DNA from 4 places in the Anoxynatronum sibiricum genome. Region 2 is predicted to be linked to each of the others. Evidence: riboswitches for the same ligand, from Rfam matches in the RefSeq annotation. Region 2 holds a riboswitch; each other region holds the start of a gene.
What was found. A riboswitch is a leader RNA that binds a small molecule or an ion and turns the genes downstream of it on or off. The one in region 2 is predicted to bind cobalamin.
Positions count from the first base shown of each region.

Region 1: another riboswitch for cobalamin. It lies ahead of AAIG11_RS04960 (ABC transporter substrate-binding protein); the one in region 2 lies ahead of AAIG11_RS11755 (CbiQ family ECF transporter T component).
Region 3: another riboswitch for cobalamin. It lies ahead of AAIG11_RS06985 (sirohydrochlorin chelatase); the one in region 2 lies ahead of AAIG11_RS11755 (CbiQ family ECF transporter T component).
Region 4: another riboswitch for cobalamin. It lies ahead of AAIG11_RS13970 (ABC transporter substrate-binding protein); the one in region 2 lies ahead of AAIG11_RS11755 (CbiQ family ECF transporter T component).

Region 1 covers NZ_JBCITM010000003.1:268,953-276,414, reverse strand. The annotation lists gene AAIG11_RS04975 (cobyric acid synthase) at 1-1,017, opposite strand, end outside; gene AAIG11_RS04970 (ABC transporter ATP-binding protein) at 1,001-2,272, opposite strand; gene AAIG11_RS04965 (FecCD family ABC transporter permease) at 2,304-3,344, opposite strand; gene AAIG11_RS04960 (ABC transporter substrate-binding protein) at 3,345-4,304, opposite strand; cobalamin riboswitch at 4,386-4,569, opposite strand; gene AAIG11_RS04955 (histidine phosphatase family protein) at 4,613-5,251, opposite strand; gene cobS (adenosylcobinamide-GDP ribazoletransferase) at 5,305-6,039, opposite strand; gene cobU (bifunctional adenosylcobinamide kinase/adenosylcobinamide-phosphate guanylyltransferase) at 6,087-6,695, opposite strand; gene AAIG11_RS04940 (methylated-DNA--[protein]-cysteine S-methyltransferase) at 6,668-7,210, opposite strand; gene AAIG11_RS04935 (DUF2225 domain-containing protein) at 7,203-7,462, opposite strand, start outside.
Region 2 covers NZ_JBCITM010000012.1:23,554-31,015, forward strand. The annotation lists gene AAIG11_RS11725 (ABC transporter permease) at 1-510, opposite strand, end outside; gene AAIG11_RS11730 (ABC transporter substrate-binding protein) at 514-2,187, opposite strand; gene AAIG11_RS11735 (hypothetical protein) at 2,217-2,681, opposite strand; gene AAIG11_RS11740 (CbiM family transporter) at 2,681-3,289, opposite strand; gene AAIG11_RS11745 (hypothetical protein) at 3,351-3,833, opposite strand; cobalamin riboswitch at 3,998-4,178, opposite strand; gene AAIG11_RS11750 (energy-coupling factor ABC transporter ATP-binding protein) at 4,352-5,143, opposite strand; gene AAIG11_RS11755 (CbiQ family ECF transporter T component) at 5,140-5,853, opposite strand; cobalamin riboswitch at 6,061-6,239, opposite strand; gene AAIG11_RS11760 (fructose bisphosphate aldolase) at 6,457-7,344, opposite strand.
Region 3 covers NZ_JBCITM010000005.1:179,134-186,595, reverse strand. The annotation lists gene AAIG11_RS06995 (AIR synthase related protein) at 1-563, opposite strand, end outside; gene AAIG11_RS06990 (cobyrinic acid a,c-diamide synthase CobB) at 636-2,153, opposite strand; gene AAIG11_RS06985 (sirohydrochlorin chelatase) at 2,273-2,680, opposite strand; cobalamin riboswitch at 2,932-3,147, opposite strand; gene AAIG11_RS06980 (PLP-dependent cysteine synthase family protein) at 3,309-4,358, opposite strand; gene AAIG11_RS06975 (L-cysteine desulfidase family protein) at 4,369-5,610, opposite strand; gene AAIG11_RS06970 (sigma 54-interacting transcriptional regulator) at 5,702-7,462, opposite strand, start outside.
Region 4 covers NZ_JBCITM010000017.1:64,837-72,298, reverse strand. The annotation lists gene AAIG11_RS13990 (methyl-accepting chemotaxis protein) at 1-437, opposite strand, end outside; gene AAIG11_RS13985 (class I SAM-dependent methyltransferase) at 621-1,394, opposite strand; gene AAIG11_RS13980 (ABC transporter ATP-binding protein) at 1,413-2,201, opposite strand; gene AAIG11_RS13975 (FecCD family ABC transporter permease) at 2,205-3,257, opposite strand; gene AAIG11_RS13970 (ABC transporter substrate-binding protein) at 3,283-4,410, opposite strand; cobalamin riboswitch at 4,794-4,984, opposite strand; gene AAIG11_RS13965 (ATP-binding cassette domain-containing protein) at 5,033-6,109, opposite strand; gene AAIG11_RS13960 (GTP-binding protein) at 6,192-6,881, opposite strand; gene AAIG11_RS13955 (ABC transporter substrate-binding protein) at 6,872-7,462, opposite strand, start outside.

The sequences.
Region 1 (7,462 bases), on a different contig from region 2:
TCCCCCACAGATGCCGCAAACCATGCCACCCTGCTCCCGCACCTTCCAGATCATCTGGTCCAACCCCTGATGGCGTAACCAGGCCAGATCTGCCAGGGTATTTTTAGTACCGGGAATAATCAGCATATCAGGCAAACCAACCTCTTCAGGTCGTTGAACATATCGAAGCTCGACTCCGGGCAGTTTCTCCAGCCAGTGAAAATCTGTGAAATTTGAAATGCGGGGCAGGCGTATGACCGCCACCTGTAACGCATTTGATTCGGCTGCCTGCGGACGATATGACAATCTCTCGGCTGTACCATCTTCCTCTTCGATATCAAAGTCACCATAAGGGATCACGCCAACCACCGGCAAACCAGTGAGTTCCTCCAGCTGCTTGAGTCCAGGCTTTAATATCTCAAGATCACCACGGAATTTATTGATGAGAAGCCCTTTTACTCGATGACGCTGGTCTTCCGGAAGCAGCAACAGGGTGCCATACAAAGAAGCAAACACACCGCCCCGATCAATGTCTCCAATTAAAAGTACTGGTGCATCAACCATGTCAGCCATCCCCATATTCACCAAATCATGTTCCTGCAAGTTGATTTCAGCCGGACTTCCCGCGCCTTCCAGCAGCACCACATCTGCCGAGGCCTCCAGCGCTTCGTAGGCTTCCCTGACCGTCTCTCTCAGAGATGGTTTCATTTGGTGATAGGCCATGGCACTTCGATTTCCCAGCACCTTTCCCCGCACGATCACCTGTGCGCTTTTTTCACCGGTGGGCTTTAGAAGAATGGGATTCATATCTGCCAGTGGTTTTATCCCTGCTGCTTCCGCCTGAAAAACCTGAGCTCTTCCCATTTCAAGCCCTGTCTCAGTAATGTATGAATTTAATGCCATGTTCTGAGATTTAAAGGGTACCACCCGGTAACCATCTTCTTTGAAAATCCTGCAAAACGCAGCTGTTAAAATGCTTTTTCCCACCGAGGAAGCCGTCCCCTGTAACATGAGGTTCGGTTTATGCTTCTGCTTCATGCGCCATCGCCTCCAATTGAGCCATGAGTTGATCTAAATCATTGGTACTTTCCATCCCTGCCAGAGCCATTTCTTCCAATAATCGCGCTCCTTCACCTTTCACATAATCGAAATCAACATGAGGGAGATAGGTATTGTAATGAATGACGGTTTTTCCACTCTTCTGCTGCTCCATGACCATTTGAATGTTTGCCAGATTTCCCCGGCCAATGGGAATGCTGGTGAGGATCACTGCCATGGCCTTGTTGGCAGCAATAGCTGCTGAATGAAGTGTTGTCGCCTGGATATCTGAGAAAGGCTCTTCTTCAATGATGGTCATTCCCAGCCTTGTGGCCAGCTCTGCATCGCTGTCTCCTTTATTGACCACTCCCAGGGAAACCTGCCAGCCATCCTGATGAAGCCGCTGAATCACTTCTTTTCCCATTCCTCCGCCACCGATGACATGAATGCATTGTGTGCGGGATTTTCGTTGCCGCAGTGATACAGGGCAGACTTGCAGACTCCCGGTGTAAGCATTACGGTCAATCATCATCTCCATATGGTAGGCCTGCTCCAGATTTGCAGCTGTCATCACTTTTTCTGTCGCTCCCAGTGCCAGCACCTTTCCCTGATGGAGTAGTAAAACCTCCTGACTGTACCGAGCCGCCAGGTTGAGGTCATGGATCACTGCAATAACAGAAATCCCTTTTTCCTGGTTCAGTTTTTTCAGCAGCTCTAAAATCTCAATTTGATGATGGATGTCTAAAAAAGACGTGGGTTCATCCAGCAGCAGGAGCGTTGGCTCCTGTGCCAATGCTTTTGCAATCATCACCCGCTGACGCTCACCACCGCTGATTTCATTGATTAATCGCTCTTCCAAATGATCTACGCTGGTCCATTGCATTGCCTGATCTGCTATTTGACGATCATGGGCATCTTCCTGCTGAAAACGGGTCAGATGCGGATTTCTTCCCATCATCACCACATCATGCACGGTAAAGGCAGCCCCGATATCTGTCTGCTGGTGAACAACTGCCATTTCCCGGGCCAGTTCGGCACTGCCATATGTTTCCAGTGCCCGTTGGTCAATGAGTATGCCGCCGTCGGTAGGCTTTAAGTTTCGTGCAATATTTTTTAGCAGTGTGGTTTTGCCACTGCCATTGGGACCAATGATGGATAAAAATGTCTTTCGTCCAATGACCAGATTCAAAGCTTTCAGAATCTGTCTTTCATTATAGGCAAATGAAAGGTTGTTTAATTGAATGGTTTTTCCCATGAAGCTTCATCCTCACCCATTGAAGAGATCTCTACGAGATCTTTTTTGACCGGCGTAACAGGTAAATAAAAAAGGGAGCACCCGCCATGGCTGTTAGAATACCCACCGGTAATTCAGTAGGCGCAATAACGGTGCGGGAAAGCGTATCTGCCACTATTAAAAAAATACCACCGGCCAGCCCCGAAGCAGGAATGAGGAAGCGATGATCGGGCCCAGTGAAAAACCGGGTGGCGTGGGGAACAATTAAACCCACAAAGCCAATAATGCCACTGACAGACACCATAAAGGCAGTCATCAAAGTGCTGGTGATAAGCAGTACCCGTTTAACCCGTTCCACCGGCACCCCTGTGTTGGCAGCTGTATCTTCACCCAGCAGCAACAGGTTCAGATCACGTGAATAGAACATTAGCACAGCGGTTCCAAACAATGCCGGAAGCACCACAAGGCCCACATGCTGCCATCCCCTGGAAGATAGACTGCCCAGGGTCCAGTATACAATACTGTTCACATCTCGTGAGGCCATTACCATTAGAAATGACAGAATGGCCGTGAAAAACTGACCGGTGGCAATGCCAGCCAACAACAATGCCGTTACCGGCACCCGGCCACCAACTCGGGCCAGCCGATACACAATACTTGTTGCCAGCAGTGCACCTGCAAAGGCCATCATCGAAACCGCTCCAAAACCAAGCAGGCTTTGATTCAACCGAAGCACAATGGCCACAGCCGCCCCCAGCGCCGCACCAGATGATGTTCCCATAATGAAGGGATCGGCCATAGGGTTTTTCAGCATCCCTTGCATTGCTGATCCGGCAACTGACAAACTGCCTCCCACCAGAAAAGCAAGGGCAATGCGAGGCAGTCTTATGTGCAGCAGGATGGATTCATGGGCCAGAGATACCGAAGAAACATCCACCCGATCTCCCAGCCAGGGGAGATAGGAGGCAATCACTCGCAGCACGTCTCCAGGAGCAATGGCGGCAGCTCCCACAGAAGCTGCCAACACAACAGCCATGATCAACACACCCATAAGACCTGTAAAAATCAATGAACGGCGATGTGTTTGCCTCATTTAGAACACCTCTGGATGAATGGCTTCTGCAAAAAGGCGTAATGCTTCAACAATACGAGCCCCCGGCCGGGAAGCAATGTTAGGCTCCATCAGTTCAATACGGTCATTCTGAATAGCAGCAATCTGATCGTAACCTGGTCGCCGGCGCACTTCATCCCGATAAGCTTCTGCTGCAGCTTCAGTCATACTGTCGAAATCTGCCACATGTGGCGGCATAAAGTAGATGGCTGGGTTTTTTTCCACCAGCGCTTCCACGCTATACATGGGATACGCACCTTCAGCGTCTCCCGCGATATTCTCGCCGCCGGCCAATTGTATCAGTTCATGGATAAAAGACCCCGGACCAGCTGTTTGTAATGGTTCATCCCACACTTGATAAAAAACGGGAACTCGCGGCAATTCACTGACTTTTCCAACAATCATATCCATTTCGGTGGTTAGCTGATCCACCAGCGCCGTTGCCGTCGCTTCTGTTTCTGTCAGTCTTCCAGTTTCGATAATTGACTCAAATACTGCTTCAACAGATTCCGGTGTCATATCAATCACCGTGATTCCCATGGCAGTCATTTGATTCACTGCTTCCGGTTGCCCACCTGAGAAGGTAAACACCAGATCAGGTGCCAGTTCAATGATTCGTTCCAGATTAATGGTCCAAGAACTTCCCAACGTTTCTTTTTCAAGTGCCGCCGCCGGGTAGTCACAATAGTCGGAAACGCCAATGATCTGTTCTTCCAATCCCAGCGCAAATAATGTTTCTGTCTGGCTGGGTGACAGCGATACAATTCGTAATGGATGCGTCTCTGAAATCTGAAGGTCAACGCCGGATTCTCTTTCAGGCTCTTCATGATGATCTGTCTCCAAATGCTGATCGGCAGCATTGCAGGCGCTTATAAAAAGCCCCACCGCCAGTAAAATCAATGCCCACCGCCAGCCCTTATTCATCCGTCGTCGATTTCCCATATCGTTCTCCTCGTTTCTCGATTCATCTTCAGTTATCCGTCTTCATCACAAAAAAACCAGTCACCTGTTTCGCGCAGGCAAGCCGTCATTATTTCATGAGCAGGTTTCCTGACTTGGGTTCATTGCCTGTGCTGCGTCTTCCCGGAAGTAGTTCTCCAGTGACTTGTGCAGCCAGCTCCCCCTCACAGTGGCGCGACCGTGCCGGATTTACACCAGCTTCCCTCTCTGCTTCCATACAAGCATCACTCTTGAGTTAAATATATTCAGTTTGAAATCAATCTCAGCCTACCATTGAAAACACTTCACTGTCAACCCGATAAATCATTCAGATCTGTAAGATGGTGAGTATCATTACATCCTTGCAAGACGGGAAATGTGTCATGAAAAGAAATCACACTGATACTGCAGTGGTCAATTTGAAAACGCCAGTGAGCCTGCCAGTCATTGGCAATCCAGTGAGCCAGCAGACTTCGAATCGTGCCGGAATGTGCCACAACGGCTATTTGGCAGGCATTTGCTTTTTTTGAACAGATTAACAGTTCCTTCGCCGCTTCACTTACCCGATGGTGAAAGCTGTATAGACTCTCCCCACCCGGAAATGTATACCGGCCACGTTTTTCCATCAGCTGTGTGTATTCATCGGTATGTTGATCGCGAATTTCATCCATGGTCATTCCTTCTAAGGTGCCAAAATGCATTTCTTTCAGATTTTCCATGATCTCTATCCGATTTTGCTGCAATGCTGTGGGAAAGACCAGTTGTGCTGTGTGATCAGTTCTTTTCATGCCGCTGGTGATGACCTTATCAGGATTTTCTCCTGCCAGGCATCTTCCAAGTGCTTCTGCCTGCCGGATTCCCTTGTCACTGAGAACTGCTTCTGTCCAGCCACTCATTCGATTTTCCAGGTTGTGGTTGGTTTCACCATGCCTGATGAGCATGATCTTCATCTGTTTCACTCCTCTTGATGTTGTCTGATTATGATATGCATGCCCTGTTCAATTCAATGAGCCAGCAAGACTATCATCAAAAATACAACTTCTGATATTTCACTCAGCGCACCCAGCGTATCGCCTGTCATGCCGCCAAGCAAACGAGTGATAATATGGCGTCCAAGCGCAACTGTCATTAGTATCGCCAGGAGTGCACCTCCCATAGCAATTTGACGGGTCGCCACTAATGCTCCCATGCACACTCCCAGTGCCAAAATAACCTCAAACAAAGTGATCTTCCCAATGAATAGATTTCCCAGCCCATTTTCACGGGCATATACACTTTTCCAGGCACCCAACACCAGCGCCAGTCTTCCCATAACAGGTGCGAGAACCAGGCAGGTAACTCGCAGATGACCAGGCAGAGCTGTGTATGCAGTCAGTTTAAACAGCAGAACAAAAAGTAAAATCAGGGCTCCATGAGTCCCCAATCGGCTGTCTTTCATAATTTCCAGTTTGCGATTTCGATCACGGCCACTCATGCACCCATCAAAGGTATCAGCCAAACCATCCAAATGCAAACCACCTGTCAAGAAAAATTGGAAGAAAAGGGCTGTCAGCACACCCATCTGCACTGGTAACTGTTGAACTATCAGCCAGTAAATGCCGGCCGTCATTAATCCAATGACGATGCCTGCAGCGGAATACCATCCCATGGTTTGATGGTAGGTATCATCTGACACTGATTGAGTGGGAACTGGAAGAATCGTTAAAAACTGGAGGGCATGTAAAAATCTGTTGAACATCCCGTCTCACCCCTTCATTTTCTCCAGCGCATAAGCTGCAGACAGATTCAATCGATTGACAGGGTTGTGGGGTCGGTTGATGCGGCATTCTTCAAGCAGAGGGGAATGCCGGAAACCACCAAAAACACTTGATCAGCCGCTTCTGCCAGGCGTTGATTCACCCTGCCTGCAATATCACGAAAATCCCGGGACATTTTGTCACCGGGAACTATGCCCATGCCCACCTCATTGGTAATCAACACCGCTGGCACCTGCATCTCCCGGAGAACTTTCACCAACTCATTCATCTCTCTGTCAACACGGGCTTCCAATGCAGTCAGTGCTTCCGGTGTCAATGATTCCCAGTTTTCGGGAGCATTTTCCAGCATGAGATGGGTGATCATCAATGTGATACAGTCCAATATAATACCTTCCACTTTTCCCTGCCAGGCTGGAAGGCATTGGCGAAACCCATAATAGGCTTCCAGCGTTTCCCAGGAAGACGGTCTTTGCTGCCGATGACGTTGAATGCGCAGCCGCATCTCGTCATCATAGGCTTTTGCCGTGGCTATGTAGAGCACTTTGTCGCTTTTCTTCTTAAAAAGACCTTCGCCGAAACGACTCTTGCCACTTCGTGCACCTCCAGTGACTAGCGTGATGCCGGTGTTTTCAACCATACAGATGCCTCCCTGATGCGTCCTTCATCAATTTGAATGCCCTCAAGTTTCAGTAAAGCTTCTTTAATCTGAAGGCCTCCACCATAGCCTGTCAGCGAACCATTTTTTCCCACCACACGATGACAGGGGATCACAACCGAAATAGGGTTTTTGTTATTGGCCATACCAGCTGCTCTCACTGCCTTTTCATTGCCTGCAGCTTGGGCGGCCTGTTGATAGCTGGCCACTTTTCCATAGGGAATGGTGGTCAAAAAACGCCAGATTCGCATCTGAAAGTCGGTTCCCTGAAAATCCAAAGGCAGGTCAAACTGATGTTGTTTCCCTTTAAAGTAAGCTTCTACCTGTTTCAGGTAAGGGGTTATTCTTACCGAATCTTCCATCGGTTTTTCTTCAAATCTGCAAAGATCCATATCTGCCAGTCGTTTGAACTCCAAGGCGGCCAAACCAGTTTCTGAGGCAATCAGTGTCACCGGCTGCTGGTTCCAGTCAATTGATCCGTAATAGTATTTAGGCATCTTTCATCCGCTCCTTAAGCAGATTATATTCTTCTTTGGCTGCTTGCCATTGATCCCGTGCCTTCAGTTGAATCAGCCGCTTGTGCTTTATATCCGGGTGTTCCAAGGCCCGGTTGTACCAGAAGATCGCTTCTTTTGGCTCGCCCAGCATGCGTTTCAGTTCACCAATTAAATACGCTAAAGATATCTCATCCAGTCCTGCAACGGGAAAAGATTCATTGGTGTAAGCCACTTCAAGATGATCGAGGGCGT
Region 2 (7,462 bases):
GAGCAGTGACCGGTTTTCTGCCAGCACTAAAATCAGCAGCAGCGCCAGCCAAAAACCGGGAAAGGATAACAACAGATTCACCATCAGATTGATGAGGCGGTCCGGCCATTCCCGGTGAAAGACTACGGCCAGGGTGCCAAAGAACAGGCCGCTGAAACAGGTGAGCATAAAAGCACTCCCTGCCAGCTGCAGGGTGAGGGGAAGGCGGCGCAGCAGTTCGCCGGCTACGGGACGACCATTGGTGTATGAGGTGCCCAGGTCGCCCCGCAGCAGATTTTGAAACCAGTGCCCGTACTGCACCACCAGGGGGCGGTCCAGGCCCAGTTCGCTGCGCACCTGGGCAATTTGCTCTGGCGTGGGGGTATAGAGACCGCTGCGGTTCAGGGCAATTTCTGCAGGGTCTCCCGGGGCCAGCACTCCCAGGGCAAAGGCGATGATGCTGATGCCCACCAAAACAGGCACAAGGGCCAGCAGTCGCCGCCATACATAAAGGCCCATGGTGTGTTTCATGGCTTATTCAGCCCAGCCGATGGCGGGCAGATCCAGGCCGTACACTTGGGCATCATAGTTGGCCAGCTTTTTATTGAACACCAGCAGGGTGACATCGTTAAAGAGGGGGATGATGGGCTGTTCTTCCGCTGAGATTTCCTGAATTTCCTGATAGATGGCATGGCGGCGGTCCAGGTTCAGTTCGCCATCGACGGCGGCCATGAGTTCATTCACCCGGGGATTATCGTAACCCAGGCGATAACCCACGTTCTGGTCACCGTCGGGAAGCATGAACCGGCGGAAGATGGTGGCGGCTTCGCTGTTGGACAAACCCTGTTGCGCCCGGGCCAAATGGTGGGTGCCTGCTTTCATTTCTTCCCGCACCGCGGTCCATTCCATCACCTGAATGGTGGCATCCAGACCGATTTCAGAAAACCAGACAGAAAGCAGTTCCGCCTCGGTTTTTTGAAGGGGTTCCCCGCCGTTGACATAGAAGGTGATGGGCACCCGCTGGTCTCCCAGTACTTCGGCAGCCAGGGTTTTGGCCTTTTCAGGGTCGTAGGTCACGGGGATGTCATGATAGAAAGGGGTGCTGTAGTTCAGAATGTTGGTGGTGGGGGTTCCAAAGCCGTGATGCAGTTCATTCACAAAAGTTTCCCGGTCGATGATCAGGCTGGCGGCCTGGCGCATGCGCACATCATCAAAGGGGAAGGTGGTGCCGTTGGGAATGAGAAAACGAATCATGGTGGATTTGGTGCTGGAAAGGCCAAACCGTTCATCTTTCACCAGCTCTTCCGCCAAAGCGGGTGTGATGGCACTTAAATCAAGTACGCCCATGATTTCTTCTGCCTTCATGGCGGCAAAGCGGGTGTCCACATCGGGAATCACTCGAATGCGAATGGTGTTGGCCACGGCTTTTTCGCCGTAATAATCTTCGTTTCGTTCCAGTACCAGGTATTCATCCAGCACATTTTCCACCAGGCGGAAAGGGCCGGTTCCCTGGGCAAGGCCGTTGAAATAACCATCTTCTGAGAAGTTGTGAGGGCTGTACATGGCACTGCCGAAGTTCACCATGTTGTAAAGCTGGGTGGGGGCAGGCTGGGAAAAGACCAGCTGAACCGTATGGTCATCCACTTTGAGCACTTCCTGCAGATTGGGGTAGTGGGTGTCGACATGAAGGGGATAGAAAGAAGACGTTTTGACTTCCCCGCCCATACGTTCAAAATTGGCCAGCACCGCATCGGCATCAAAGGGGGTGCCGTCATGGAAGGTAACACCCTGGCGCAGGTGGAAGGTCCACTGGTGGCCGTCTTCTGACATTTCCCAGTCTTCTGCCAGGCCGGGAATGGGAGAGGCGTTACTGTCCTGACTCACCAGGGGTTCCCAGACAAAGAGAATAGAGCTGCAGTAGTAGGCGTCCCGTTCGCCGGGGGCCAGGTTACGACGGCCGGCCAGTACAATTTCAGCGTCAGGGTCAACAGGGGTGTTGGCTTCTGCCACAGCGGGGGCGGTGCTTTCAGCTGCGGGGGTACCGGCGGGTTCGTTCGCTGCAGCGGGGGCAGCGGGGCTGCAACCAGTGATAAGAAGCATCATCGCCAACAGGAGGGTGAGCAGCAGTGTAAAAGGCTGTTTTCCATGAAAGACGTTGGTGGGGAGCTGATTCGTTTTGCGGAGAGGGACTAAAGATAACTGTTTCATTGATTGACCTTCTTTCAGGTGTGTTTTTTTCATGAAATCACAGACCGCTTGTGATGGACTCGTCGGTGGAAGAACCAGGCGACGCCTCCGAAAAGCACCCACATACCACCCACCACAGGCCATTTGTGAAGCCGGCGCTGGGTGGTGCCGACGATCCACTGGGCCCGGTGGCCCAAACCGTCATCCACCAGAATGGTGTGGGGGTTTTCCAGATGACCGAAAGCATAGATCCCTTCATCATCCAGCCGGCCTTCTTCCATCACGTGGCCGATGGGGTCCAGTACGGTGACCACCGTGCGGCGGGAAAAGCCGCCTCCGTCATAGGAAACCTGCACCCGGTCCCCTTCAAGGGGATCAATGTGCAGGGAGTGGGCCCAGACTGGCTGCCACAGGGCCATGAAGAGCATGGCGCTCATGATGACCATGGCTGAAATAGCAGGAAAAATCAGTCGATGGCGGCTGGAGAAAAACGGAAAAGACGGAAAAACCAGCATCAGGCAACCCCTCCTTCTTCAAGCCACTGGGGTTTGGCCCGGGCCATCAGCTGCAGGGCAAAGCCGGTGACGACGGCTTCGATGGCCACCAGGGGAAGGTGGCCGATGATCAGCAGGTTTACCACTGAGGCGGCACCCCGGGCAAAGAGGGGCTGGCTGGTTACCAGCAACAGCACCAGAATAGCCACGGTGAGCACGGTGGCCAGCGCGCCGGCGACCATTCCCTTCACTAAGGGACTCAGAGAGAGCCGCAGGTACACCTGGCGGGCGGTGAGGGCAGGAATGGCCAGCATGAGGGTGTTGGCCCCCAGACTGGTGAGACCGCCGTGCTGGAACAGGATGGCTTGCAGCAGCAAGCCGATGAAGAGGGCGACGGGTGCCCGGCGTCCCAGCATCACTCCCAGCAGCCCTGCAATGAGGGGATGAATGGAAGAGGGGCCCACGGGAATGCTGATGAGGGAGACGGCAAAAAAAGTGCCTGTCATCAGACTGATTTTAGGGATTTCTTCTTCCTGAATCTGTTTCAGACCATAGCCAACCAGGGCTGCGGTACCCGCATAGGTAATGGCGATGGTGGGGGCGTTCAACACACCGTCGGCTAAATGCATGGCTCATTGCCTCCTTTGATGGGTGTTCAAGAGTGGTTATCATCTCTTGGTGTACATTCGCTTAGTGGGTTATTTGATTTTCGGGGGTCAGGACTTCGCCGGTCTGGCCTAAAAACTGCAGGTTAAACTCTTCCGGCAGGTGTTCGGCAAAAAGCATGTACCGCCCCGCTTCTTCAATGGTAAAGTAAAAATGAGTACCCGCCGGGTTCAATTTCAGGGTGTATCCGTAATCCGGCAGGGCGGTGAAGGTGCCATCGGCGGCAATCACTTCTTTTTCTGCTTCCAGCACGTGTTGGCCGTGATGTTCCAGATCGGTGATGGAACCATCCATCAGTACAAAGGCCAGGTCCATGGATTCATCTTCACTTTCTTCAAAAGTGATTTCGTAAGTTCCGATTTCCAGATTCAGTTCGCCGCTCCATTCGTAGGGCAGGTCGCCATGCTCGTGGCCATGGTCATTTTCGGCAGTGCTGCCGGTACATCCATGGAACAGCAGGGCGGCCAGAAGCAGCAGGATGGTCAGGCTCAAAATGTTTTTTTTCATGATTGATTCCTCCCAAAAAGGTTGATGTGAACGTGGTGTATGTGAGCTGAATAGATGATCCTTTCAGGGAGGGACAGGACTGACAAAAAAAATCCCCTGGCCATTGGCCAAGGGTTTTTCCCATCAAAAATCCTCTGGTCGCCAAACAGGCATACATCCCATGCTTGCTGGCTGCTTTCAAGGCCGGTCTCCTGGCTCATGATTCCTCCGCCGCCCTTCCCTTCCCAGATCTTTTGATCCAGTGGTTTGACAGGGCATTGTCATCATCTACAGTGGTGGGTCCGCGCCGGCTTGCCCGGCTTCCCGATTCTCTTCTTTCGAAGCACCTTAAAAGGATTGTCCGATTCAGTTACCTTCAGTATAGGGGGAGAAAGCCTGTTTGTCAAATGTGTGTCATACGTCTGCAGGTCATACGTCTGTGGGTCATGCATCAGAAGTTGCTCGACCTCGATAGGCGTGACGCCACCTCGATCTTCTCTCAATAAGCGAATGAAGTTGAATCACTTTTGAGTTGAGGCTCAGTCCTTTATCAAGGCCAGGGCTTCTTCAACATTTCGGGGCTGACGGGGATGACCGGCAAAAAGCCGGGCCAGCAGGGGCATGGGGAGCTTGGCGGCTGTCAGCAAGGGAGCGTCGGTGAGCACCTCCAGAGGCGGGCCCTGGGCCAGCACTTCCCCTTCCCGCAGCAGAATGACTTCGTCTGCCCAGGCATAGGCCAGTTCCAGATCATGGGTGCTGAAAATCAGGGAACGTCCCTGGGCAATCCACTCATCCAATACCTGGCGAAACTGTTCCTGAGCATGGGGATCCAGGCCTGAAAAAGGTTCGTCACATACGATGAGTTGGGGGTCGGTGGCCAGCAGACCGGCAATGGCCGCCCGTTTTTTCTGCCCAAGGCTCAGCTGATAAGGCGGCTTTTCTCCCAGTGCGGCCAGGCCTACCTGATCAAGGGAACGGGTGACAGACTGGGCTGTTGCTGTCTTGGAGAATCCCAGATTCCGGGGGCCAAAGGCCACATCCCGGGCAACGGTGGTGGCAAAAAGCTGGTGGTCTGGGTAATCAAAGAGAAATCCCACCTGCCGCCGCAGCTGGGGGAGCGTCTGGCGGGTGACGGGAATGCCCAGCACTGTTACCTGGCCCTGCTGGGGCAGAAAAGTGCCGTTCAGGTGGTACAGCAACGTGGTTTTACCACTGCCATTGACGCCCAGCAGGGCGGTGCGTCGGCCGGGGGCAATTTGCAGGTGAATTTGCTTCAGGCCGGTGGTGCCGTCTCCATAGGTATAGAACAGGTTTTGGATGTGAACCATCATGGCAGCAACCCCCTTTCCAGAAAGATGAAACACAGAAATAACAGGATCAGCAGCAGGGTGACACCCTTCTCCACAAGCCCCATGGGGGGCGGTGTCTCTGAGGGAATGTGGCCATTGAAAGACCGGGCCTTCAGTGCCCGGTAAACCTGTTCGGAATGATCGGAAGCTTTCAGAAAAAAGCCGCCGATCCATTCTCCCCAGAAGGGAAGCTGCTCTCTAAGGGACAGTTTTTCCATGCCCCGGGACTGGAGGGCCCGGCGACCGCTGATGACATCCTGGCGCACCATGATGAAGTAGCGAAAGCTGAGGAGGAGAATGGTGGTCATCACCTCAGGCATTTTCAGAAGGGTGAGGCCTTCCAGCAATGCTTCGCGGCTGCGGCTGGTGCCCAGGTAGATCAGCACCAGGGTGGCGTTGAAGATCCGCAGGGCCAGGGTGGCGGCGATGAGACGGTTTTCATGGGGCGGCGGCCAGCCCTGGGCGATGAGCAGGGGCAGGGTGAGTACCAGCAGCATGGGCAGAACCATGAGAAGCCGCCACCAGGCGGCGGGAGTCATCCGGTTGCCGGTGAACAGAAAAAGCAACAGCACTGGCAGCAGCAGTGCCATTGTTTCCGGCCGCTCCAGCAGCACCATGCCCCACAGCACCACAAAGGCGTTGACAATGGCAAGGCCGGGGTGGGTCACCAGCAATGAGGTTGATCTCAGCATTGAAGCGTGGTTGGCTGCGGGCGGCGTGGGCATGAAGGCTTCCTGCTTTCTGATTCAGATTGATAGTCATCAGATTGATAGTCAATAGTCAAAAGATACTTCATACTGATGCGCTCATGGTTTCAATGCAAAAATCCCTGGCAGGCTGCGAGCCACCAGGGATTTTCCCATCTAAAATCCATGTCAAACCACCGCTGCGGCAGGCAGCAATGGTCATTGTTCAAGGCCGGTCTCCTGGCTCATGAGTCTTCCGCCGCCCTGCCTTCCCAGGGTCACCCAGTGGCCTGTCAGGGCATTGTCCTCATTCACAGTGGTGGGTCCGCGCCGGCATGTCCGGTCTTCCCGATTCTCTTTCCTGCGAAAGCACCTTAAACAAATCAATGTCATATAGTTTCTCAAGCTTCTTTAAGCTTCTTTTAATCTTCTCAAGTTTCTTAAGCTTCTTTAACCTTCTCAAGCTTCTTCACGTTCTTTAAGCCTCTTCAAGTTTCTTCTGACTTCAGTATAGGTGCTGGCGAAAGGCTTGTCAAATTGCAGTCGCCGGCAAAGGGAAAGTCGGCCTGCCGGGGAGGCAGCAATGCAAAAATCAAAAAGCCGGCGGTGTTAGGTGATGGATGCCATGTAAATATCCCGAATGGCATCTTTCAGCATGGCATTAAAGGCATTGTCTGTTTGCTGTGCGGTCAGCCCTTCCACCAGTGCGCGAGAGAAACTGGCGATGAGATGCGGGTTTCGGGACAGGCGTTCAACGGCTTCTTCCCGATTGTAACCGCCGGATAAAGCCACCACGCGCAGAACCCGGGGATGGGTGGTGAGATCCTGGTAAAAACCATCCCGATCTGGTATGGAGAGCTTCAGCATTACCAGTGCATCTTCAGGCAACTGGTCGAGATGGTTGAGAATTTCAATTTTCAACAGCCGTTCAGATTCGGCTTTGTCGGTGCTGTGAATATCCACTTCCGGCTCTAATATGGGAACCAGTCCGGCTGCAAGAATCTGCTTCCCGTAATCAAACTGCTGGTCGACAATTTTTCGAATCCCTTCGGGAACAGCGCTTTTGATCACAGAACGCATTTTTGTGCCAAATATGTGATGTTTTACAGCGCGCGCCAGCAGCTCATCCAAACCAGTCATGGGCTTCATCAGTTGGACGCCTTCTGAAACATCTGCCAGCCCCTGGTCAACTTTTAGGAAGGAAAGAATCCCTTTCTTTTCCCATAAGTAGGTTGCGGTGGGCATGCCGTCAACTAAACTGTCCATGGTTTGCTCGAACAGAATGACACCCAGGATATGACCAGAAGTGAAAGCGGGACTGGTCATGATTCGGGAGCGCATTTCATGGACGAGTTCAAACATTTTCTCCTTACCGGTGTACTGGTCTTCTGAGATGCCGTAGGCTGCCAATGCTTTGGGGGTGCTGCCGCCACTCTGGTCGAGTGCCGCAATGAAACCCTTGCCGTTGCCCATTTTTTTAAGCTGGTGCATGTTCATGCATTTACCCCATTTCCATATTTCGACAAGACGAGTCAACCTGCACATGCAGATCGATATACGGGTAAGCCTGTAACGTGATCCCGCAGTAAGATGATATCCGGATTCGATGGGTTTA
Region 3 (7,462 bases), on a different contig from region 2:
ATGGTGATAAAATCCTGAATGGATAGGATTTCCGGATCAACGGGGTGCTGGATTTCCTTTCCCACCTTGGGGATACCGGCGGCCACCAGCAGCTGTCCCGGAGCGGCGATGCCGCTGCGAAGCTCCTGGGGAGGCACTTGGCCGATGACGGTGATGCCCATGCCTGTTTGCTTCATGGGAAAGTTTTCTTCGGTGCTGCCGTTGAGGGGGACGAGGGGAATGCCGGCTTCTTCCAGAAAGGCTTCAATGCCTGCCATGATCCGACGGCCGGTGGGTTCCCATTCCACTGCCAGGGTGTCGATCACCAGGCAGGGAATCGCCCCGGTGGACATCACTTCCATAGCAGCCACCCGACAGGTGAATTTCCCCGTAATTTCTGGGGAAACAGGTACCAGATCTTCCGGCTTGTCGCCCACCCCGCCGCAGGAATCGCAGGCAATGACCAGGGTGTTTTCCGGAGATACGGGGAGCAGGGTAAAGTCCCGCCGGGGGGTGGATGGGCGGGGGGCTGTATGGGCCAGGGAGTCGTTGCCTTCATTGGCAGTGGCAGCTTTCGTAGTCATGGCGGTTTCTTCCTTTCTCTTTCCTGAAATCATTTCTCTTTCCCGGAATCATCAGGTCTTTGTTTTCTTTGTTTACATCTTCTTTATCCAGGCCATGCCAAAGGCGGGGTTGGTGTGGAAAAACACGTGGGGAAAGCCTCCAAAGGTGTTCTTCACGGTCATGCCACAGGTCCAACCTGGGGCGGCTGTGCTTTCAGTGGCATTACTTCCGGTGTCAGTGCTTCCGGTATCGGTGGGTTTTTCCATGGTGAGTACTGGGGTGGTAATCTCACCAGAAATGCTTCCGGTGCCGCTGCCATTGATGCGTGTCTCCTCACCTGGCTGATGCGCTGCCGGCAACGATTCCACCACACCACGGTGAAATTCATGGCCCCAGGTGGTGATGCCCGGCGGAAAATAGGGCTGGTCTGACAGGGTGGTGACCCGGCAATAACCAAAATGCTGTAACCGACTGGTCATGCGGCTGGCGGCGGGAAACACCCCTGTCATTTCCCAAGTGCGGCCTTCCAGATCGGTGAGGTGGCGGCACAGGTATTGAAAGCCGCCGCATTCGGCGTATACGGGGAGTCCTTCGGCCACTCGCCGGCGCAGGGATTCCCGAAAAGATGCATTGGCTTCCAGAGCTTCTCCAAACATCTCGGGAAAGCCACCGCCCAGATAAAGGGCGTCCAGATCCGCGGGGAGGGTCGGGTCCTGTAGGGGGCTGACGGGGATCAGGCGGCATCCCTGGTGGCGCAGCCAGTCCAGGTTGCTCTGGTAATAAAAGTGGAAGGCGGCATCGTAGGCCACTCCCACGGTATGACGGGGGGTGGGGAAATGCTGATATGCGTGGCTGAAGCGGTTGATGGGTGAATGTTGGGGTACCGGCTCATGTGGCGAGCCGGAAACGCAGGCGTCCATACACTGGGCCACACCAGGGAGGCGGTGCAGTTCAATGTGTGCCGCTGCTGCCTGGGCCATGGCCTGAATCTGCTGGCGCAGGGATTCCACCTCAATGGCGGGAACCAGGCCCAGATGACGGCTTTCCAAATGGAACGAAGCTTCCCGGGGCATCCACCCCAGGCAGGGAATTCCCGTGTCTCTTTCAATGGCTTCCTTGATTAACCGGTAATGTTTTTCGCCGCTGATGCGGTTCACAATCACCCCGGCCAGCTTCACGGCGGGGTCGTAGTCCCGATAACCTTTCACCAGGGCAGCGGCGCTGGTGGAAAGACCGCCGCCGTCGATGACCAGCACCACGGGCAGCTCCAGGCACCGGGCCACCCAGGCGGTGCTGCTGCCTTCGTGGCGGCTACCCCGGCCATCGAAAAGGCCCATGACGCCTTCCACCAAAGTCAGGTGGCCAGGCAGGCGGGTTTCACCGTAAAGGTTCACCATGGTGTCATCCCCCAGCAGGCAGGCATCCAGGTTGTAGGCGGGGGTGCCGGTGACCGCTTCGTGAAACCGGGGGTCAATGAAATCTGGCCCCACTTTGCATGACTGAATGGGCAGGTTGAGGTTTTTCAGGGCCTGGAGCAGGGCCAGGGTGAGGGTGGTTTTGCCCACACCGCTGTGGGTGCCGGCGAGAACAAATCCGGGGGTGCTTGCCATGAAATCGCCTCCTGATGATGTGACGCATCACATCTCTGAAATGATAGGCCCCGCTGATCCAATCATCTGCAACGCCTATAAAGATTATTGTCACATGTGCTTTTTAAGAAAGCAAGCCTTTAGGCACTGAGATCTTTTTCGATTTGATCCAGCAGTACCCGGGTCATGGCAGGATGGTCGCCGATGGAGCCTCCCATGGTGAAATTCAGGTGAGGGTACTCTTTTTTAAGGTTTTCCAGTTCTTCGGGAATATCTTCCCGCAGGTGATTGCCCCGAAACAGAAAGAAGGGGGCGATGTGAACGCGGGTGACGCCGGCTTCCGCCAGCTTCCGGGCGGCTTCTGCCATGGTGGGGTTGGCCATTTGAAGAAACCCATACCCCACGGCATCAAAGGTGTCGGCGGTTTGAATTTTCACTGCTTCTGCCAGCCGCTTCACGGTTTCGTCTGTTTCTTTCACTTTGCTGCCATGGGCCAGAATCAGCAGGCCTTTTTTTTCTTTGGTGACAGCGTTGACTTGTTCCTTCATAGATTCATGCTCCTTTCAGAATAAAACTGCCTACAGCAGTTTTTCAGTGGATAGGTGATAAGGAATAGTGTATAGAATAGCAAAACCTTAAAAAAACGTTGTCCACAGTTTTTTGCGTATGCTATTTCCTATGCCACATGCCACAAAAAAACACCGGGTCCTCAAGGACTCGGTGCGGTGTGCCGGTGTATGGGCTCCGGTGGCCAGTGATTCGTTGGCCGCGCCATCCCTCAGGTGCTTCCCTCCGAAGCGTGAGCAGGTGTTTTCAGGCCGGTCTCCTGGCTTATGCTTCCTCTTACTCACGGCCCCTTCCCAAAACATTGGATATGATCATTTAGTGATCACCCGTAGGTTTCAGTGGGTATGTTGCCGTTTTCATCTGCATTGACAGTAGCGGGGGCTGCAGGGGACTTTCACCCCTTTCCCGTTTAGCTCCCAAAGGGAGCACCTGAAAAAATCATGAAATTGTCATCTGATGGCAATTGATGGTCCTCTTATGAAAATGATGAATTTCGTTGCTGATTCTCATTGCTTTTTTCAGTATATCAAAAGAACCTGCCTTCTGGCAACCATACTGCCCTGGCAGTTGGGTAGCTGCCAGAAGGCAGGTCCTTATTATCACTCAGGATCACCGACAGACTTGGTAATCCAGCAGCTCAACTTCCGGTGCCAAAAACCCTTCCTTAGCGGGCTCCGGTTTCATTAAATCGGTGCTGAGGTATTTTTTATTATCATCAGGCAAAACAGTTACCACACATTGATTGCTTTGAGATTGCTGCTGCACGCTGATGGCGCCCAGCACATTTGCACCTGAAGAGATACCAACCCCCAACCCCAGGTCTTTTGCCATTTTCTGGGCCATGATAATGGCATCACCATCGTCAACGCCTATGATTTCATCCAGTTGATCCAGCCGGACAATATCTGGAATGAACTCATCGGAAATGCCCTGAATACGGTGTTTGCCAATCTTGTGCCCGGTTGATAAGGTGGGTGAGTTCAAGGGCTCCAGCGGATACACCTGCACCTTGGGATCATACCCTTTTAAGAATTTTCCTATCCCCATGACAGTGCCCCCGGTTCCGACTCCCGCTACAAAAGCCTGGAGACGGTCATTGAGCCGCTGAGTCTGTTCGACAATCTCCGGGCCGGTGGACAAAAAGTGTGCATTGCTGTTGTTTTCGTTGGAGAACTGTCTCGGCAAAAAAGCGCTCTGCAGCTCCAAAGCCTTATCTGCTGCCATTTGAATGCTGCCCAAAAAACCACCTTCTTCGCTGCTTACCAGAGAGATGTCGGCCCCAAAGCTTCGAATAAGGTTCCTTCGTTCATGGCTCATCCAGTCTGGCATAAAGATCATAACGGGGTGGCCCAGCGCTCTTCCAATGGCAGAGAATGAAATACCAGTATTTCCACTGGTGGCTTCAATAATCATGTCTTCGGGGTTAAGGGCGCCTTCTTCATAAGCCTTCCTGATGATATGAAGTGCCATTCGGTCTTTGATGCTGCCTGTTAAGTTATAGTGTTCTGCCTTGGCGTATAGAGAATACACCTCGCCACGAAGGCGGTAGGTTATTCTAAGAAGAGGCGTTTTTCCTATCATTTCTGATAGTTGATCAACTTGTTTCCTTACTTGAGCACCATACATACCGCCGACCTCCCAGTAACTGATTGTTTTCATCTGCCGGACTTTACATGACCCCGATGATCGCCCGGTCAACCTGACGCATTCCTTCGATGCTGACACTTTCCAGGTTTCTAAGGGTGGATTCCACGTCATCACCGACAATCCCGTTTCCTGCCGGGATTCTGACTCCCTCCACAGCGAGCAGCGCACTTTGCCAGGCCATGGATGCGCTGGCGGACAGTTTAAGTGCACACCCCACTTTTCCACCATCACAAATCATGCCGGCCAGGCTGGAAATCACGTTGATGACTGCGTACTCAACTTCTTCGGTGGATGCTCCCATCAGGTAAGCCATTCCAGCGGCTGCTCCGGCACCAGCAGAAACACCACATCCGCAGACAGGTGAAAGCCGTCCGATATGATGCTTTACCTTTGAGTTTGTCACATGACTGATGGCCAGTGCCCTGGCTTTTTCTTCATCCTTTACGCCCATTTTATCTGCCAGCGTTGCAATGGGAATCACTGCAATCAGGCCATTGTTACCGCTTCCTGAACTGGTCATGACTGGCAGTTGAACGCCCGACATCCGCGCATCACATGCAGCCGTTGTATACATGTTGATTAAACTTCCAACATCGTTTGATCCATATCCTTTTTTCATAACACGTTGCCATGATTTTCCAAATTTCAAACCCCGATCCATCTGCATTCCAAAATCGGCCATTTTCATGTTGTAGTCAATGCCTTCCAGCAAAAAACTCAGTTCTGCCAATGACATTTCCCGAATGGTGTTCATCAGATTTTTCAGTGTCACATCCAGCAGATGATCCAATGGCGGAAGGGAGCTTAATGACTCCTGAAGCAAATCAATTTCTGTTTTCCCGTTCATCTCGAGATAGACCAGGTTATCATGCCTGTCTTTAATGATCGCCCGGCCAGATTCGGAGGATGTTTCTGCCTCCACTTCGATCCATAAGCTGGGTTGGTCATAGAATATTTCTACCTTAATGTCAACCTTCTCCATCAATAGCTGTGCTCGTTTCTGTTCAATTTCGGTGACCTTGGAAAGTATTTTCAAATCAAACACCGGCTCCACCATTGATGCTCCCAGCGCAATGGCCATTTCGATTCCCGTTTGCTCAGTGCCCGGAATTCCCACCGCTTTTGCATTTTTATAAACACTGCCGCTCACTTTTAAATGAATTCTTTTCAATTCACTTGTCAGATGCTTCGTCGCATAGCAGGACGCCAGTGCGATGGCAACCGGTTCTGTGCATCCAACCGCCAGCACAACTTCGCGTTTCAACACATTTGCAATACGATCAGACAATTTTAACGATTGGTCAGTCCTATGAGAATTGATGTTGTTCAATCTCTTTCAACTCCTACGATTTAAGTTATCTTTTCAAGAAAACAATTTTTTCTGCCGTGTGGTCTTCAGCACAAATCCCATATTTATCCATTTTTCGATAAAGTGTCGCTCTTCCAATGCCCATTTCACGGGCAATGCGTTCTTTTTCATATCCCTTTTGCAATAATTCGATGATGATTTTTCTTTCAATTTCTTCCATCTGGTAGGTTTCAAAACGACCGTTCTTTCGCTCAAATTCATCTGGCAGCACCTGTACCACATGTTCTTCTGTTACCAGCTTCACATTGGCCAGGCGAACAATTTTCTCCATGGCGGCTTCAACTGAAATGCGATTTTGAGGCCAATGACAATTTGCCAGCACTTCCACTGCCTCTGATGACAGTCGAATGTCACGATTCTCATAGACTCTTTTCATCTCTTCAAATATGTGCAGTAATATTTGACGAATGCGTTTTTTCCTTTTTCTTAACGGGGGGATTGTCAGTTTTCGACCCGATATGCGATGGTAGAGGGCTTCTGAAAAATGACCCGCTTTCACCAACGGCTCCAGAGGCACCTCTGAGTGCACAATGAACCGCAGATCCACACGATGCAACCCAAAGGATTCACTGTACACAGAATTTCCTTTGACAATTTGAAGGATAAAAGATTGCGTGAATAATGGCATTCTTTGAACGTTCCTGAGAAAAACGGTTCCGCCATTGGCCATATTTAAATCGCCAATTTGAAAATTATTACCCTCACTGTAAACTCTAAACTCCAACATTGTACTTTCAATCTCTTTCATTGTCAGCTGGGCAAAATCAATTTTTTTGAATACTTTTTCTGATCGATCCGAATAATTATGGATGGCACGTGCCAGTTCGTTGACTTCCAGCCCCGGCTCGCTTTCGATGAGAATATCATCATCTGTGACTGCCATTTCTTTAGCCTTTTCAATTTCGATTTGAAACACTTCATCTGCATCCACAAGATGTTGAAATCCGATTTCAGCACCATGATCCAGCAAGTTTCGCAGTGAAATGAAGTTGGCATTCAAGTTTTTAAAAATGAAGATGCTGCCTTGTTTGATACCGTTCACCATTCGGTTTTTTTTGGTCACACTCCCAATAAAGGTCTTTTGCTGATACTCATAGAAGAGAGGGCGGTTTAACTCATCATAGACCGATCGGTAGATTTCATCCAGCCGGGAGTGATGAAAAATATCGCTGAACTGCTTCCCTTCAAGCGGCCCTGTCACTGGAAACTCTGTGGTGAACCGTTTGTTGTAATACGATACTTTACCTGCAACATCGAAGGAGATAATGGCATCATCCACCGCATTGATAATACTCTCCCGATCATAACTGGTGAGTCGCAGGCGTTCCATATCTTCAATATTCAATAGTTTTGAACTGATAAGATCCGCTATGATTTCAACAAAATGAACTGCCGGGCCCACATTTTTGAAAACGTCAGTCTGATTCGCTTTATGGAACAGGAGCGCCACCGCTCCCACTGCTTTATGATTCGAGAAGATGGGAACAGAGATCATGCCTGCAATCATGCATTCAGAAGCATCTTCGCAATTCTGACAGATGGGATAGTTTTCTTTGTTTTCGATAATGATAACTTCACCTTTGTTCATGGCTTCGCCGACAACGGTGGTACTGGTAATGGGAAGGGCATCACTCACGTTTCTGGTTGTATAGGCTATTTTGGTGTAATAGCGGTCAATAATCACCACATCAACATCAAGAACTGTTGAAATTGCCTCCGAATACTTCACAATCACATCTTGCATCAG
Region 4 (7,462 bases), on a different contig from region 2:
TCCGAAGAGGCTGCCAATTGTTCGATGCTCTCTGTTACCTGTTGCACAATGATTTCCAGTTCCGTGACATTTTCAATGAGTTTTTTATTGGCTTCAAAGTCAATGCCGGAGCTGAGGGTGCCGATCACTTCATTGTTCACTCCATAAATGGGTGTGAAAATGGTTTTGATGGCTCTCCCGTAAACTTCCTCCGGCACGTCATCAAAAGTATCTTTTTTATAGCGCAACGCTTCTTCTATGGTTTTAATGCCTTTGATGGGCTTGCCCTCAGGCAGGTCAAGCTCAAAGGCATCGGCTCGATAATAACCGATGTACTTGTCCAAATCGGTTAGCCCCACTGCCATGTCTTCATGAACTACCCGGTTGATATAGGGTAATACCAGTTTGAACGCCGCCAAAATCTCTTCGTTGGTTTGAAATGAATGATTTGCCAACATAATCTCCCCCTCTTCATGGAATCAACTCACCATGCATCCTATCCCTTTTCTGGAGGTTTTCAAACCCACAGTGAAGAAATGAGTGTTTCGGACACATATACATCTTGTGATTATGTTAATACCACAATGAGGGAACTTTGTAACAACATCCTTTAGTGACTTAGTTGCTGCGATCTGTTTCCGTCACTGCTTTTTCCCCAGAAGGACATACCGGTGATAGGCATTCAACAGTTTTTTCTGAAGAGGCATTTGCTGCCACATGATCCGATCCACTTCTTTTAGCGGAATCTGCACCACATTTTTAAATCCGCAATTGTTGGCCAACTTTGTGAAAATCTGCACGCCGTTTTTTCCAATGAGGGGCAATGATGCCATGATGTGAGGATCATAGGTTTGTTCTTCTTGTTCTTCATGCTGCTGATTCTTTTGGAAGCTTTTCAACAGCGTTCCCATGGCTTTGAGTAAGCGCTGTTGAAGGGTTGGGCAAAACCAATTGGCATCGATCATAACGAAAATCCCTCCGGGTTTCATGACGCGATGCCATTCACTCAGGGCTTTTTCAGGATCTGTGATGGTCCACAACACATTGCGGCTGATCACCACATCGTACTGATCACCGGTGGTTTCGCTTAGCTCTTGGGCATCCTGCTGCTCAAAAACCACTTTTCCCATATGTGGGGGCTGTTTGCTCCTGGCGATGGCCAGTAATTCTGCCGAAAGATCAACCCCTTTAACACTGTATCCCAGTTCTGCCAGCATGAACGCCAGATTTCCGGTACCTGTTCCAATATCTAAAATATTTCTGGGCGACTCTCCAATCAGTTGACGCAGCAATTTCATCCACAACTGCTTCTCTGCATCACTTTTGACAGCATGATCGTACCCTTCGTCGTAATGGCTGGCACAATGATCCCATCTGTGGCGAATAGCTTCTGTCAGCGCTTCTGTTTTCCTCATTTCAATCCTCCTGCCCGTTTACATATCCATCACGGTGTCCAGAAAAGGCATCACCACCGACCGATGTCCAATTTGCTCTACTTGGCTGATTTCACCGTATATCTCCCGCAGTACTTCGTCGGTGAGCACGTCTTGGGGGCGCCCCTGGGCAATGATGCTTCCCTGACGCCCCAGCACAACCACTGCATCGCAGAACCAAAAAACATGATTGGGGTCATGGGTGCAAATAATGGCTGTCTTGCCTGCTTTCATATTGCTGCGAATGGTTTTCCACAGGAGCATCTGGTTTTTGAAGTCAAGACTGGCGGTGGGCTCATCCAGCAGCAACATCTCTGTTTGTTGTGCAAAGGCTCTGGCCAGTAATGTCAGTTGTCGCTGGCCCCCACTTAACTGGGTGTATGGCACCTCTACCAAAGAGGTGATGCCGGTCTTCTCCATGGCTTCAACAGCGGCTTCATAGTCAGAGGTTTTAGGGCCATACACACCTCCCATATAGGGTGTGCGCCCCATCAACACCACTTCTTTCACCTGGTAAGGAAAAGGGGGTGTATGTTCCTGGGGTACATAGGCCATCATCTGTGCTCTTTGTTTCGGGGGCATGCCGTGCAAAGGCTTGTCTTCCAGAAAAATGTGCTGCTCATGTTTTCCCGGCATGACGCCTGTCAGGCATTTAAACAAGGTGGTTTTACCCGTTCCATTAGGGCCAAAAAGACCGCACAGCTGTCCTTTTGGCACTGAAAAACTGATTTCCCGCAGCACCTGATGGCTCCCATAGCTGAATGAAAGTTGCTCCACATGAATGGTCACTGTTCAGCCTCCCATATAGTTTGATCGCCGCCTTAGCAGGAAGAGCAAATAGGGTGCTCCCAGAATGGCGGTAATGATGCCGATGGGCACTTCCCCTGTGGAGATGGTGCGGGCAAGGGTATCGCAGACCACCAGAAAAATGCTTCCCATGATGGCGGCCAAAGGAATTAAAAAACGATGATCCGGGCCAACAATCAGCCGGGCCGCGTGTGGGAGCATGAGCCCCACCCAACCGATGATTCCGGTGAGAGACACAGAAATAGCAGTTATGGCCGTTGCTGTCACCATCAAAACAGCTTTTGTTCTTTCTGTATGAATGCCCAGGGTTTTGGCCTCTGTTTCTCCCAGAGATAATACGTTCAGTTTCCAAGCGTTCATCCACAATAGCAACACCCCCACCGCCACAACGGGTAAGATGGTTTTGATATCTGACCAGGTGGCCTGGTACAGCCCGCCCATAAGCCAAAAGACCAGTCGTCGCAGTTGTTCTTCGGTGCCAATATACTGAAAAATAGACACCATGGCCGAAAAAAGGGAGCTGATGATCACACCTGAAAGAATCAGGGTCACCAGCGGCGTTTCACCATTCATTCTGGCAACGCTGTAGGTGGCTGTCACCGCCAGCATCCCAAAGAAAAACGCCAACAGCTGAAGGGAGTAGGGAAATTCAAAGAGAATGGCCAAAGCTGCTCCAAAGGCGGCGCCGGAGGAGACTCCCAGAATGTAGGGTTCGATGAGGGGATTTCGAAAAATTCCCTGATACACCGCTCCGCTGGAGGCCAGCGCTGCCCCCACGGTCACTGCCAGCAGAATGCGGGTCAGTCTGATATCCCACACGATGGTGCCTGCCATTCCGTTGGGAACAGGCACTCCCCATAGCTTGTGCCTTAAAATCTGAAAAACTTCTCTGGGATCAATGAAGTAGGCTCCAATGCAGAGAGAGGCTGCCATGACCAGTACCAGCAACAGCCCCATCGTGCCAATAAGCTTCTTTTTATTCTGATTGTTAAAGGAGATTTTTTTTGGTGCTTTATAAATTTTCTGAGAGACTTTCATGCTGGACAATCTCCTCACCCGATGTTTAGTTGACTTCTACGATGGCAGTGTATCGCTGGGCTTCGATGGCCTTCAAGGCTTCTTCTCTGGTCATACCGTAATCCTGCATGTACATGTTCACTTCTTCCGCTTCCAGGTCAATGTCTTCAAAAAGGTCAGGATAAATGGTTTTGGCCATTTTCAGAAGTGCCACAGGTGTTTCAATGGTTGCCCGCCATTCTTCATATCCCAGACTAATGAACCTGTCATTTTCAATGGCCTGCAGGTGTTGTACATTGCCCCAGTTGAGACCTGCCTGTCTGCCCTCCCGAACCACCGCAGGGTCCAGGTAGCCGTCGTGTCCGTGGATAATCAAGACATCAGGATCCAGCTTCAAGAGCTGCTCTTCTGATATCTTGACAAAGTCACCGCCTTCAATGAGATTGTTGGCATTGATGATTTCTGTTAAAAAATAAGATTGGATGCTTTTGGTGCCCATCACATTGTCCATGGTGGCAAAAATCACCACATCGGCTTTGTCTGCTGCTTCTATTCCCTGTGTGCGGCTGCGAATCAAAGCCACTTTTTCATCCATTCGCTGAATCAGAGCTGCCGCTTCCTCCTGTTTTTGGAACACTTCTCCCACCAGGCGCACATGCTCCCAGGCCGTGTCGATGTGTGGCTCTTCAAAGCAAGAGGGGGACAGGAAGGTGATGACAGGAATGCCCAGCTCTTCGATTTTGTTGATGGCATCTGAGTGCAGCTCTTTTTCCGACTCATTGGTGACCCACAGTTCCATGAAAACCACATCTGGCTTTAAGTTGGCCAGGGTCTCATAGTTCACCCCTGACCACGCTGACCCGATGTCTGGGACAGTTCCCACCACTGGCACAACATGATTGCGAAAGGTGTTTTTCTTGGCATAATCGTCTACACCAACAATCATCTCTTGAATGCCAAATATCTGCATGGACTTTGCCGCCAAACCCTCCCATTCGATGATGACTGCCGATGTGACTTCTTCTTTTATTTCAACTTCCCGGCCCCACATATCCTGAACGATGCGGGTTGAATTCTCTTGTTCATCCCCTGTTTCCTGAGGTGCACAACCATTTATGACCAGTAATGCCACGATTGCCAGCAAGATCATCCCTGCCGGTTGCGTCCATTTCATGCCCCTTTTGCTCTTGGAAAATGGCATGGGGTGATGTTTTTGAAGGCACTTGCTCATTTGATCAAATCCTTTCAGGTTGAATTGATTTTTCGTGGGTGGTGGCTCATGTTGTTCCTATTCTCTACTTGCAAATGATTTGCATTTAAATGAACGCTTTCATTTTATCATTTACTGCAGATTTGTAAAGTGCCTTTTTTAGCATTTAGATTAAATCCATTGCATTTTGGACTTGCCTTCTATACTTATTAATTTGGGAGGACTACCATCGCTTCACCTGAAAGCAGTCCACGCAAAAAGCCCTTTGTTCCACAGGGGAACAAAGGGCTATGAGTCGCACAAAATCGCAACGCTAAGCTACCTTTCCCAGATCCACGTGGGCATGGCACTACCATCGATCACAGGCAGGTCTCCTGGCTTGAGCTTCATCATTGCTTCCTCCTTCCCACGCCGCAGGCACAGTGGTGAATGAAAGCAACTCTTCTCTTACAGTGGCGGGACCGCGCTAGATTTTCACTAGACTTCCCTTTTAAGTGATGACCCTCGCGGGCATCACGCCTGAAATCGTATTAAATTGTCTCAGCACTTAGCATATACATATAATATGATATTGTCAACGCGATTCTTATCTTCCCATCAGCTGCGACAAATCGATTTCATCGATGGTTTCACCGCTGCGCAGCCGATGTCGATAGGACAGCATCAGCTCATCCAGCTGCTGCAAGGGCGCAATGTTCTGCTGCTCCTGCACCGTGGTTGTCACCACCTTTTGAATGGCACCATGGCGCAGTACCAGGCGTTTGGAACCCATGAGAGCCAGCACGGGATCATGGGTGGACATGAGGATGATTTTCTCCCGGCTGACCAGCAGGTCAAGGGCCTTTTTCCGATCGATGCCGGCATTTTCGATTTCATCAATGAGCACAATGGGAGAAGTGCTGAGAAAAGCCGTATCGGCAATCATCAGCGCCCGGGACTGGCCGCCGCTGAGAGCGGTGACGGGGGTATCCCAATAAAACATTTCCCCTGCCAGGGCGTTGGCCTGTTCGGTGATTTCTTTCACCTTTGCCGCCACTTCAGGCTTGGGAATCATGCGGCTTTCGGCGTGCATTTCAATGAACTCGCTGACGGAGAGGTCCATAATGAAATTCATGTTCTGGGATAACTGGGCCACCAGCTTATGTTCCAGTGAAAAACGCCAGGATTTGTCAGGCACCTGCCCATTGATGAAGATGTGCCGTTTGGTGGGAGTGTCTCCCTGGGCCATCCATTCAATGTCGGCCAGCAGGCGGCTTTTTCCTGAGCCAGTGGGACCCACAATGCAGACGATTTCTCCCTGATGAATGGTCACTGTGACCTTTTCGGGTTCTCCTTTTTTATTCTGCCCCCCTGCAATGGTCACGGAAGACACCTTCAACTGGTTGCCGGCCTGCAGGGTTTTCATGTGATCAAGATAGCAGGCCAGCTGGGTCACCAGGTCTTCCCTGTCGATGCCCAGATCTTCCAGCAGCTCCTCTTCCAATTGATGCAGGTATTGCTGCAGGGTGATGCCTTGCTGGGGAAGGGGGAGGCCGGCGGCTTCAAAGAAGCCGGTTGTGTGGGTATCGTCGGTGAGAACCGTTTGGGGAGACAGTGATTGCCCGGCGGGTGTTTTCTGTGTTAATTCCTGATGTGTGATTGGATTTTGGTTTGCGGCAGGCATGGTCTCCGCACCACCTTTCTTAAAAAGCTATGGTGAAAAATGATAAAAGCAGGATTTACCCGGAGTTTGTGCCGGGTGGCAGCTATTTGTGAAACTGCATTTTCCGCACATTTCCCATCTGAAAATCAGCGCCGATTTTCACTTCTCCCAGGCAGTAGGAACAGAGGGCTGCCGGCATGGAAAACCGCAGCCGCTTGCCGCTGAGAGTCTTCACTTCATCGGCTGCCTGCAGCAGTGTGGCGGCTTCTTCGGCTCCCTGGCCGGTGATGCCGTTCACATGCACGATATGTGCCCGGGGATTGGCCTGACGTACCCGGAAGGCGAAGACTTCTTTTTCTGCCTGGGAAACAATGTCATATTTGGTGATGATCACCACGTCTGCCAGTTTCAGCATGGGACCAATTTTCTGGGGGGTGTTCACTCCCATAAGGTTGTCGATGACGCACACACCCATCACCTCTTTGATATGGGGAGAACACCGGTTGCACAGGCCGGCACTTTCGTTGAAGAGGATGTCCAGCCCCTGGGACTGGCCCCACTGAAAGCAGCCTTCGATGTTGCTGATGAAAAAATGATCGGGGCATAAATTGCCTGACAGGCCCACTTTCACGGGAATGCCTGCTTTGGTGTAAAGCTTGTCATCGTTGGTGGTGAGGCAGTCCATTTTCACCACACCCACACCAATGCCCTGGCGCTGCATGCTTTTGCAGACGTTGATGATCACCGAGGTTTTTCCTGAAGAAGGAGGGCCAGATACGGTGACTAGTCGCATGAACTCACCTCTCGAAAAGCCTGAACAAACACCTGGTTTGTCTGGGCTTTGAGGTCTTCAAGGGAATGACTGCGAAGAAAATCCCAGCCCAGCCATTTGTAGGCGATTTCCCCGGGCAGGCCAGTGGCGGTATGGGCGTTGACGGGGGGGAACCCCACGCCGGAGAGAATGGCTGCCATTTCGTCGCTGGCCAGGAGTTGGCACAGCGCTGGCATGGTTTTAAGTGCCTCTTTCTTCACAAGACAGGTAATGGGATTGAGAATGGCACCGTCTTCAGGCCAGACCAGGGTCACCTGATCGGTCTCCTTGATGAGTTTTGAGAAGGAATAGGGAATGGCCGCCACCGCCGGGGCTTCTGCTTTTCCTTTGCCCGCCATTTTCACCATTTGTGCCGGGTGCAGGCCCATTTTCAGAGACCGGCCCATCTGCGCCACGCCTTCCATCCCATGCTCTTGATAGACATTGAGTAAGATCCCTTCGCAAAAATCTTCATCATTGTGACCGCGAATGGCGACTTTCCCTTCATAAACGGGGTCCAGCAGGTCTTCCCAGCGCCGGGGCACCGGCAGGTCCTGGTGAAA